Linked DNA regions of Hydrogenispora ethanolica. The protein of the gene in region 1 interacts with the protein of each later gene in a pairwise test. Links are inferred from orthologs where the notes say so. Each region holds a gene or a part of one and is shown in the gene's direction. Other genes may lie near its edges.

Region 1 (5,375 bases):
AACCATAGATTGACGGATCGATTTCCCCAGGGAGAACGATTCGGCGGTTTTCGGAAGCGGATAGTTATTGGACGGAACGAAAATGGTGCCAAAAACGTCAATTTGATAGATTTGCCCGCTCAAATGGTGAAAATTTTGAAAAGAAAAGAGGTGAGAGTGAGGATGAGATTAATTTTGAATGGGTTACAGATTCGGCCGCTGAGTGAGAATGATTATCGCCCGGTTTACCGGTTGTACCGTCAACTGACGGGAGCCGGTCCTTGTTATGCGGAAGGTGATTTCGCGCGGATTTTCAACAGTTTCTTCCTGAGTGAAGATCGCGAGGCGTTTGTCGCCACGGTTCATAACAATGTCATTGGTTTTGTCACTTTGTATTATCTGGAAGTATTGCATCATCATGGTTTGGTGGCGTCGATTCAGGAATTGGTGGTCACCGAGGAGTTCCGGGGCCGGGGCGTCGGCCGGGCCTTGGTCGAATTTGTAAGAGGCAAGGTTCAAGAGAAACGTTGTCATGGCTTGGAGATAGCGACCGATCTTTGGCAGAGCGGGGCCAAAAAATTTTACGAACGTTGCGGACTCCGCGGCAAAACTCAAATGGTGGCGACCTGATAAGGAAACACGATCACTTAACGGGTCATACCGATTTTGCAACTAGCTGAAAGGCTAGTTTATTTTTTTGGAGCGAAACGGTCGGTCCGCCGCTTCCATGGACAGGACAGCCGGCCTTGCCCCGCCGTATTCCCGGACCGGCCGGCGCTTTGAGAAACCGGGAACCGCCGGGCTACGCCGGCCACACTCATTCTGCAACATCCGCACCATGGGGGAGGACCACCCGCCATCGTTTCGCGGCGGAAGTTCTTGTGGCGATAACCGCCGCAGTTCATTTTGGAGAAGAAACAACGACGGCGATAGTTGCCGCAGATCATTTTGTGGCGCAAGCATCTACGGCGACGACTGCCGCGGATCATTTTGGAGAAAAATGATTTGCGGCGATGAGTGCCATAGATGATTTGGGGGAAGAAGCAATTGCGGCAATGGCCGCCGCAGATCGTTGGGCGTGAGCAGTGCCTGCGGCAACGACTGCCGCAGATCCTTTTAGGGATAATCCTCCGCCGGCTGTCCCCGCCCCGGCCGCCGGGGCGGCTCCGGAATGTCTTGAACCGTTGAGAGGGATCGAAAGCGTAGAATCGGGATGGGCAGGTATAAATTCAGGTGCCGCGGGAAGGATTTTCAATAAAAATGTATAACTACATTCAAACGGTTTTCTTCATCCCAAGCCAATTTGGCCTTGCGCGCCCGAGCGGACGGCCGTTCGCCGAAGTGCCGGGAATCCGGATTCAAATCCCGCCAGGAGGTTCTCATGTCTGACGCAGCTCCGGTTGCCGACCAGATCCAAGCGTTACGAAAAACCATCGAACACCATAATGAGCTTTATTATAACCAGGATGCCCCGGAGATCAGCGACCTCGAGTATGATGAGCTGATGCGCCGGCTGATTCAGCTGGAGACGGAGTACCCGGAGTATCTGACGCCCGACTCGCCCTCGCAACGGGTGGGCGGGCAGCCGCTGGCCGGCTTCGAATCGGTCCGACACCGGGTTCCCCTGTTGAGCCTGGCCAATGCCTACAGTCCTGAGGAGCTGCGGGCGTTCGACGAGCGGGTCAAAAAAGCGCTCGGCGAGGCGGAAACGCTCCGCTATGTCGCGGAGTTGAAGATCGACGGGCTGACGGTGGCCCTGACGTACCAGGACGGCCAATTGCTCCGGGCCGCCACCCGGGGCGACGGCGAAGTGGGCGAGGATGTCACCGCCAACGTGAGGACGATCCGCTCCATACCGCTCCGGCTGCCGAAACGGCCGCTCACCCTGGGTGCGCGGGGCGAGATCTATATCAGGAAAGCGGATTTCGAGGCTTTGAACGCCGGCCGCGATCCGGAGGAACGGTTCGCCAATCCTCGCAACGCGGCGGCCGGATCATTGCGCCAGCTGAATCCGCAAGTCACCGCCGGCCGGCCGCTGGACGCTTTTTTTTATGATATCTTGTATGTGGAAAGCGAGGCCCCGAAAAGCCAGTGGGACGGCTTCGGCCTGCTTCGGGAGTGCGGGTTGACCACCAATCCCGCGGCCAAACTCTGCGCCGACATCGAGGAAGTGATCGACTTCTGCCGGTATTGGGAGGAGCATCGCACCGAATTGCCCTACGAGATTGACGGGATCGTCGTTAAAGTTAATTCCCTGACGGACCAGGCTCGCCTGGGCTCGACCGCCAAGGCGCCCCGTTCCAAGATCGCCTTCAAGTTCCCGGCGGAGCAGGTTGAGACCCGGGTGCTGCAGATCGCGGTCAATGTCGGGCGGACTGGCGCCGTCACGCCGCTGGCGTTCCTGGAGCCGGTGCGGGTGGCCGGATCCACCGTCAGCCGGGCAACGTTACATAATGAGGACAATGTGCGGGATAAGGATATCCGTGTCGGCGACCGGGTGATCATTCAGAAAGCGGGCGATGTCATTCCGGAGATCGTGCGCTCGTTGCCGGAGAAGCGGGACGGCAGCGAGCGGATTTTTGAAATGCCCAAATCCTGCCCGGAATGCGGCGCCGGGCTCTACCGCGAATCGGGCGAAGCGGTGGTCCGCTGCATCAATTCCGCTTGTCCCGCCCACTTGCGGGAGGGAATCATCCATTTCGCCTCCAGGGACGCCATGGATATTCAGGGGCTGGGCGAGGCCATTGTGATCCAGCTGATCGCCGCCGGCCTGGTCCGGGATGTGGCGGATCTCTACCGGCTGCAGGTCGAGGATCTGGTCGGGTTGGAGCGTTTCGGCGCCAAATCGGCCCAGAATCTGATCGAGGCGATCACTGCCTCCAAGCAGAACCAGCTTTCCCGGTTGATCTTCGCCCTGGGCATCCGGCACGTGGGCGAGGGAGCCGCCCGGGAACTGGCCGCTCATTTCGGTACCCTGGAAAACCTGGGCCAGGCGGACGAGGCCGAATTGACGGCGATCCCGATGATCGGCCCCAAGATTGCCGCCAGCGTGGTGAAGTATTTCCAGGAAACGCACAACCGAGAACTGGTAGCGAAGCTGACCGCGCTCGGGCTGAACACGGTGGAAGCGGGCCAGGAGCAGGAAACCGCGCAAGTCCTGGCCGGCAAAACGGTGGTGGTCACCGGGACGCTGGAGACCTTCAGCCGCTCCGAGATCGAGGAGCTCATCCGGAAGCAGGGTGGCAAAGCGGCGGGAAGCGTCAGCAAGAATACCGCGCTGCTGGTGGTCGGGAAGGACCCCGGCTCGAAATACCAGAAGGCCCGGGAATTGGGGATTCCCATTCTGGACGAAGCTGGTTTCAAGCAGGTGTTGGCCGGCGCAGCGGAGCTACCTTCCGCCAACCCGCCGGAACACGGCTGAGTTTTTTCTTTCCGGCCGGACTGGAAGGCCCGTTCCCGGCAGGGCTGGTATTCCGTACTACTGATAAGCCTCATTCTCGCATGAACCGGATTCCGGTATTTCTGGATGATTTCGCGGCGCCTTGGCGCTCGCGATGCAGTGGTAAAATTTATGTAATGATTCGCACCCATTTGATCTTTTTTGGCGCGTTTAATGATAAAATATTGGTATTATTTTAAACGCAATTGCCATCATGATAACATAGAAACCATCCTAACGTATTTTTCACAGCAATGGAGGGAGTTCGATGCGTCTTACCAAAACCGAAGTGGAGCATGTGGCGCGGTTGGCCCGGCTGGAGTTGAGCGAGGCTGAAAAGGAAGAATTCACCGGGCAGCTCAATGAGATCCTTAATTTCGTGGAAGAGTTGAATCAGCTGGATACGCAGGGAATTGAGCCGACCGCTCACGCCATCCCGGTCACCAATGTTTTCCGTTCCGACCGGGTGGAACCGTCGCTAGATCCGGAATTGGCCCTGGCAAACGCCCCCGACCGGATCGATAATTTCTTTAAGGTGCCCAAAGTCCTGGAGGATTAAGGACCGGCCATACTTTAAAAGGGGGTTATCCAATTGGCTTCTTATGAGATGACCGCTCATGAATTGAGCGCTGCAATATCCAATAAAGACCTGAAAGTGGCCGAAGTGGCGGCGGATTTCTTCCGCCGCATTGAAGCGGTGGATCCCAAGGTCCGGGCGTATGTCACGCTCAACGAGGCGGAGGCGATGGCCCAGGCCGAGCAGCTCGACCGGCGGCTGGCCAAGGGGGAAAAACTGCCGCCGCTCGCCGGCATTCCGATCGCGGTCAAAGACAATATTTCCACGGCCGGGCTGCGGACAACCTGCTCCTCCAAGATGCTGGAGAATTACATACCGGCTTACGACGCGATGGTCATCGAACGGCTGAAGGCCGCAGGGATGATCATCGTCGGCAAGACCAACCTGGACGAATTCGCGATGGGTTCATCGACCGAAAACTCGGCGCTTTTTGTCACCCGCAACCCCTGGGATCTGGAGGCGGTTCCCGGCGGTTCCAGCGGCGGTTCGGCCGCGGCGGTCCGGGCGGGCGAGGCCGCCCTGGCCTTGGGTTCGGACACCGGCGGATCGATCCGTCAGCCCGCCGCCTATTGCGGCGTGGTGGGTTTAAAGCCTACTTACGGCCGGGTCTCCCGTTATGGTTTGATCGCCTTCGCCTCTTCGCTGGACCAGATCGGCCCGATTACCCGGGATGTAACCGACTGCGCGCTGCTGTTACAAGCCATCGCCCAATATGACAAGCGCGATTCGACCTGCATCGACCAGCCGGTTCCGGACTATCTGCAAGCGCTGAAGCAGGACGTGAAAGGATTGCGCATCGGCCTGGCCCAGGAATATCTGGGAGAGGGCATCAGCGCTCCGGTCCAGCAAGCGGTTAACGACGCTGTCCGCGTTTTCCGGGATCTCGGCGCGGAAGTAGTCGATGTATCGCTGCCCTATACCCAATACGCCTTGGCGACGTATTATATCATCGCCCCGGCCGAGGCCAGCTCCAACCTGGCCCGCTATGACGGGGTCCGTTACGGGCACCGTACCGCCGAGGAGGTATCCGATTCGGTGGCGCTGTTCATGAAGACCCGCAAGGAAGGATTCGGGCCGGAAGTGAAACGGCGCATCATGATCGGCACCTATGCCTTGAGCTCCGGTTATTACGACGCCTATTACCTTAAGGCGCAACAGGTACGGACCCTGATCCGCGAGGATTTCAACCGCGCGTTTCAAAGTTGCGATCTGATCCTGACGCCGACGGCTCCTTCAGTAGCTTTCAAAATCGGATCCAAAACCAAAGACCCGCTGGAGATGTATCTGGAGGATATCTGCACCATCACTTGCAACATGGCGGGGATTCCTGGACTGTCGCTCCCGGGTGGCTTTGACCAGGGCAAGCCCATCGGCTTGCAA
Region 2 (4,920 bases), on another replicon or contig:
GCAACTCGCAACCAATTTTGGTATAGTTATAGACGATATCCAACGCGCCGAGCCTTTGCTGCTGCACGGTTTGGTCGGAGCAGAGCTGGTCAGGAGGGAGTTGGGAATCACGGAGCCCTCGGTTCTGGAGGCAATTTCCTTCCACATTACCGGTGCTGCGAATCTTACGCCGTTGGCTCGTTCGATTTTTGTGGCAGATTTTATCGAACCGGGACGGAGTTTTGAATATGCCCGGGAATTACGCAGAAAACTACCGATGTTATCTGCCGATCAATTACTGTTGAGAGTATATAATCAAACAATTTGCTATGTGGTGAATCGGGGCTATTTAATCGATCCGAAAACTGTTGAGGGTCGGAATGAATTAGTGTTTAAGGGAGTTCAATGAATAAAATTTTAGCTATTGCCAAAGCAGCTGCGGAAGAGAAGAAGGCTCACAATCCGCTTTTGTTGGATCTGCGGGCCATTTCCGGCGTTACCGATTATTTTTTGGTATGCTCCGGCAATAATCCGATTCAAGTGCGGGCTATTGCCGATAATATTTTGGATCACTTCCAGAAGGAAGGGGTTCCGCTTCCTTTTAAAGAAGGTTATCATGAAGGACTCTGGATTTTATTGGATTTAGGTGAAGTCGTCATCCATATCCTGCGCCAGGAAGAACGGGAATTTTATGCTCTCGAACATCTTTGGCATGACGCTAAACCTTTGGTGTTATGATCCATTAGAAGAAAATATCTTCAAAAATCGATTTACGAATATTAGCTGCGAATAGGCCTAGTAAGTTTCTCTACAGAGATTCAGAGAGCCGTACATGGTGAGAATCGGCACTCCAGGGAGACTGAACTCAGCCTGGGAGCTAGCCCCGCCCGGGGTCACCGGGCTTTGAAAGGGTTCCTCGAACCGAATCAGGGTGGTACCGCGGATTGCTCGCCCCTGGCTGTGGCCGGGGTATTATTTTTTATAGGAGGATTTACAATGGGAAAAGTGGAGAAATATCATCATCTCGAAATTGAGCCGCGTTGGCAAAAAAAATGGGAAGAAGACGGTTTATATCAATCGGATATTCGTAACGATCGACCCAAATACTATGCGCTCACCATGCTTCCATATCCCAGCGGGGATCTCCACATTGGCCATTGGTATGCTTTTACTCCCTCCGACGCCTTCGCACGATATAAAAGAATGTCCGGCTTTAACGTGTTGTTTCCGATGGGTTTCGACGCTTTTGGCTTGCCGGCGGAAAATGCCGCCATCAAGCGAAAAATTCACCCGTTCCACTGGACCATCAAGAATATTGAGAACATGCGTATGCAGCTCCGCTCCATGGGGGCGACATTCGATTGGCGTCGGGAAGCAGTTTCCTGCTTGCCCGGATTTTACCGCTGGACCCAATGGTTCTTCTTGAAATTCTATGAAAAAGGGATAGCTTATCGCCGCTATTCGCCGGTAGATTTTTGTCCTTCTTGCAATACTACGCTGGCCCGGGAACAGGTTTGGGGCGAAGACCGTCATTGTGAACGCTGTAATACTCCGGTGATCAAAAAAGAATTGAATCAATGGTTCTTTAAGATTACGGATTACGCGGATGAGTTATTGGATTTCTCGAAGATCGAATGGCCGGAACGGGTTATTACCATGCAGCAAAATTGGATCGGTCGCAGCGAAGGCGCGGAAGTAGTTTTTCATACCGAAGCGGGCCAACCGATTAAGATTTTTACGACCCGTCCCGATACGCTTTGGGGAGTTACCTTCATGGTCCTCGCACCGGAACATCCTTTGGTAGCACAGATCACGACTCCCGATCAACGAGATTTGGTGAATGAGTATGTGGCACAGGCCGGCCGGCAAAGTGAAATTGAACGTTTGGCCACGACCAAGGAAAAAACTGGGGTGTTTACCGGAGCCTATGCCATTAACCCGGTGAATGGAGAACGAGTTCCTATCTGGATCGCCGATTATGTTATGATGGGGTATGGTACTGGCGCAATTATGGCGGTTCCTGCCCATGATGAGCGAGATTTCGCCTTCGCAACCAAGTATCAACTCCCGGTGAAGATCGTGATTGCCCCGCCGGGCTGGTCGGGGTCTGAACCATTAAGCAGTGCTTATACGGGAGTCGAAGAAGGTTTGCTGGTCAATTCCGGTCAATTCAACGGTACATTGGCGCAAGACGCCAAATCTCTAGTGACTCGATGGCTCGAGGAAAAAGGTCTCGGGACTAAAGCAGTCAATTACCGTTTACGGGACTGGTTGATCAGCCGTCAACGTTATTGGGGCGCTCCGATTCCTATTGTGTATTGTGAAAAATGTGGCACTGTCCCAGTTCCAGAAAAGGATCTCCCGGTGCTGTTGCCGGAAGACGCTGAATTTCTGCCGACTGGTGAGTCGCCGCTTCGATATCATGAAGGGTTCCGGAAGACAACGTGTCCGAAATGCGGCGGTCCGGCAGAAAGAGAAACCGATACCATGGATACTTTTATGTGTTCTTCCTGGTATCAGTATGCCTATTTAAGCCCGTATTATCAAGGGGATATTCCGTTCGACAGGAAAGAAGCGGAATATTGGCTCCCGGTCGATATGTATACCGGCGGAGTCGAACATGCTTGTATGCATCTTATTTATACTCGGTTTTTTACTAAAGCAATGCGGGACCTCGGCTTGGTCAATTTCGACGAACCCATGCTCAGACTCAGAAATCAGGGGATCATTCTGGGCGAAGATAGCGAAAAAATGAGTAAGTCCCGCGGCAATGTGGTGGCACCCGATGATTTGGTCCAAAAATATGGCGCCGATGCGGTCCGGACGTATTTAATGTTTGGCTGGCGCTGGGAACAGGGCGGACCCTGGGATAGCCGAGGCGCCGAGGGAATGTACAGGTTTATGAATCGAATTTGGGATTTGACTTTAGAGCCGGTGAGTCCCAACCAGAATGAAGAGAGCGCCAAAATATTACGGCGCAAGACCCACCAAACTATCGCGAAAGCGACTCGTGATTTGGAAGGTTTTTCATTCAATACCTATATTGCTGCACTAATGGAATTTTCCAATGTAATGGCCAAATATAAGGCGGACACTTACGGCTCTGAGGCCTGGAATGAAGCGGTACAAGCGATTCTTCTGCTTTTGGCTCCCGCTGCGCCGCATATTACGGAGGAGATTTGGAACCGTTTGGGCCTGGGTTACTCGATTCATTCCCAGAAATGGCCGGAATCGAACCCGGAATTGGCAGCTGAGGAAACAGTGGAGATCGTGCTACAAGTCAACGGTAAAATACGTGAAAAAGTTGTCGTTGCTGTGGGAAGCAGCGAAGCTGAATTGCGTGAAATCGGCGTAAATCATCCAACCATAGTCAAAGCTACTGAAGGAAAGACCGTAAAGAAAGTGATCATCGTTCCAGGACGTTTAATCAATATTGTTATCGTCTAAAAATACGAAAATCAATTACCAAAACAGTAAGCCCGGGGCAACCCGGGTTTTTTTTGTTTGAATAGAACCCCAGCGCTAAGGGGAATTTATCAGGGAGTTTTCGTATTTCAACGACGAGGTGGAAGATTTGAAAACCGGCAAAAAACTGAAACCGATTATCATAGGTTGCCTTGTTTGCGTTATCGGTTATCTAATGGTGATTAGCTATATTCAATCTACCTCTTTTCCAAAATATATTCAAATAAGCCCCGGTCAAAAATTAAACCTTCCGATTCACTATCCGCTCAGTTTTCATCAAAAAAAAACTGATCATTTTCGCTCTGGAACGATAGGGCATTACGATCTCCAACTCAAATTGTTAGGCGCCATTCCCATCAAAACTTTTCATGTTGTTGTCAAAAAACCATTACTAGTGGTTCCTGGAGGCCAATCAGTAGGAGTCCTTTATTCGAGTCGCGGCGTAGTAGTAGTTGGATTAGTATCCCTCAAAAATCAGGAGGCTAAGGAATGCTCACCGGCCCGGGATGCCGGGCTTAAACCGGGGGATATTATATTGGAACTTGATGGTAAACCGGTAAATGTCGTGGAAGAAGTGGAGGAGGCAATAAAAAAGTATCAGGAATCTCAAGCTAAAATCGTTTTGACCATTAAGAGAAACGAGCTGGTCATGCACTTGCCGATCCGACCTGTTTTAGCGGAGAACCCAACCGGATTTTCGAAGAAAAAATATATGCTAGGCATTCTGATTGAAGATCCCGCTGCGGGAGTGGGTACGCTTTCGTTTTATGACCCTCTGTCTGGACGGTTTGCGGGGCTTGGTCATCGTATCTCGGATTTTGCCGGGAAAAAAGAGATCCCTTTTCAAAATGGAGAAATTGTGGTTGCGAACATTACTGGATTAAAAATGGGGACCCCCGGTCGACCGGGGGAGAAGATTGGACTGTTTAATATTAATACCAGCCCCATAGGGAAAATTAATAAAAACACCCAATTCGGTATCTATGGAACCTTGTATCCTCATTTCAATCATAGCCAAGATCAAACGACTCCAGTCGCTTATCTTTCTGAAATAAAAAAAGGTGCGGCGGAAATATATACAGTCATTCAAGGAACAAAGGTTGAAAAATTCGAAATTGAAATTATTAAGGTTTACCCGCAGGATCGTCCCAGAGATAAAGGGTTAATCATTAAAGTCACGGACAAGAGGTTGTTGAATTTGACTGGGGGGATTATTCAAGGCATGAGTGGAAGCCCGATCATTCAAAACGGTAAATTAGTGGGGGCTGTCACCCATGTTTTTGTGAATGATCCAACGAAGGGTTACGGGGTCCTGGCAGAATGGATGGTACAAGAAATGAGCCGCAAAACAAAGAAAATGTCCAAAGCATCTTAGGATGCTTCTTTTTTTAGCTGAAATTACCCCATAAAAAGGAATTTGTGAATTGGATAGCGAAGTAAAGTAAAAAATGGGGGTGTAACATTTGCAAGCGATTA

What was found. Proteins that work in one complex are often made in the same cells at the same time.
Region 2: the proteins of ligA (region 1) and leuS interact in binary tests that used the Escherichia coli proteins (3 or more experiments, as listed by UniProt). The link is inferred for Hydrogenispora ethanolica from one-to-one orthologs.

What each region holds. Positions count from the first base shown.
Region 1 is NZ_SLUN01000011.1:118,870-124,244, reverse strand. Bases 946-3,880 are described here. They hold ligA (NAD-dependent DNA ligase LigA), read left to right. Parts: upstream 946-1,360; coding sequence 1,361-3,400; downstream 3,401-3,880. Other genes in these bases: gatC (Asp-tRNA(Asn)/Glu-tRNA(Gln) amidotransferase subunit GatC), read left to right, coding at 3,687-3,880; EDC14_RS26770 (hypothetical protein), read left to right, coding at 1,006-1,167. In the rest of the region: EDC14_RS10835 (GNAT family N-acetyltransferase), read left to right, coding at 163-609; more of gatC, read left to right, coding at 3,881-3,977; Asp-tRNA(Asn)/Glu-tRNA(Gln) amidotransferase subunit GatA, read left to right, coding at 4,011-5,375. UniProt on the Escherichia coli protein: DNA ligase that catalyzes the formation of phosphodiester linkages between 5'-phosphoryl and 3'-hydroxyl groups in double-stranded DNA using NAD as a coenzyme and as the energy source for the reaction.
Region 2 is NZ_SLUN01000047.1:16,640-21,559, forward strand. What follows is about bases 609-3,700. They hold leuS (leucine--tRNA ligase), read left to right. Parts: upstream 609-975; coding sequence 976-3,426; downstream 3,427-3,700. Other genes in these bases: rsfS (ribosome silencing factor), read left to right, coding at 609-717; spoIVB (SpoIVB peptidase), read left to right, coding at 3,554-3,700. Outside these bases: bis(5'-nucleosyl)-tetraphosphatase (symmetrical) YqeK, read left to right, coding at 1-388; more of rsfS, read left to right, coding at 385-608; more of spoIVB, read left to right, coding at 3,701-4,819; sporulation transcription factor Spo0A, read left to right, coding at 4,908-4,920.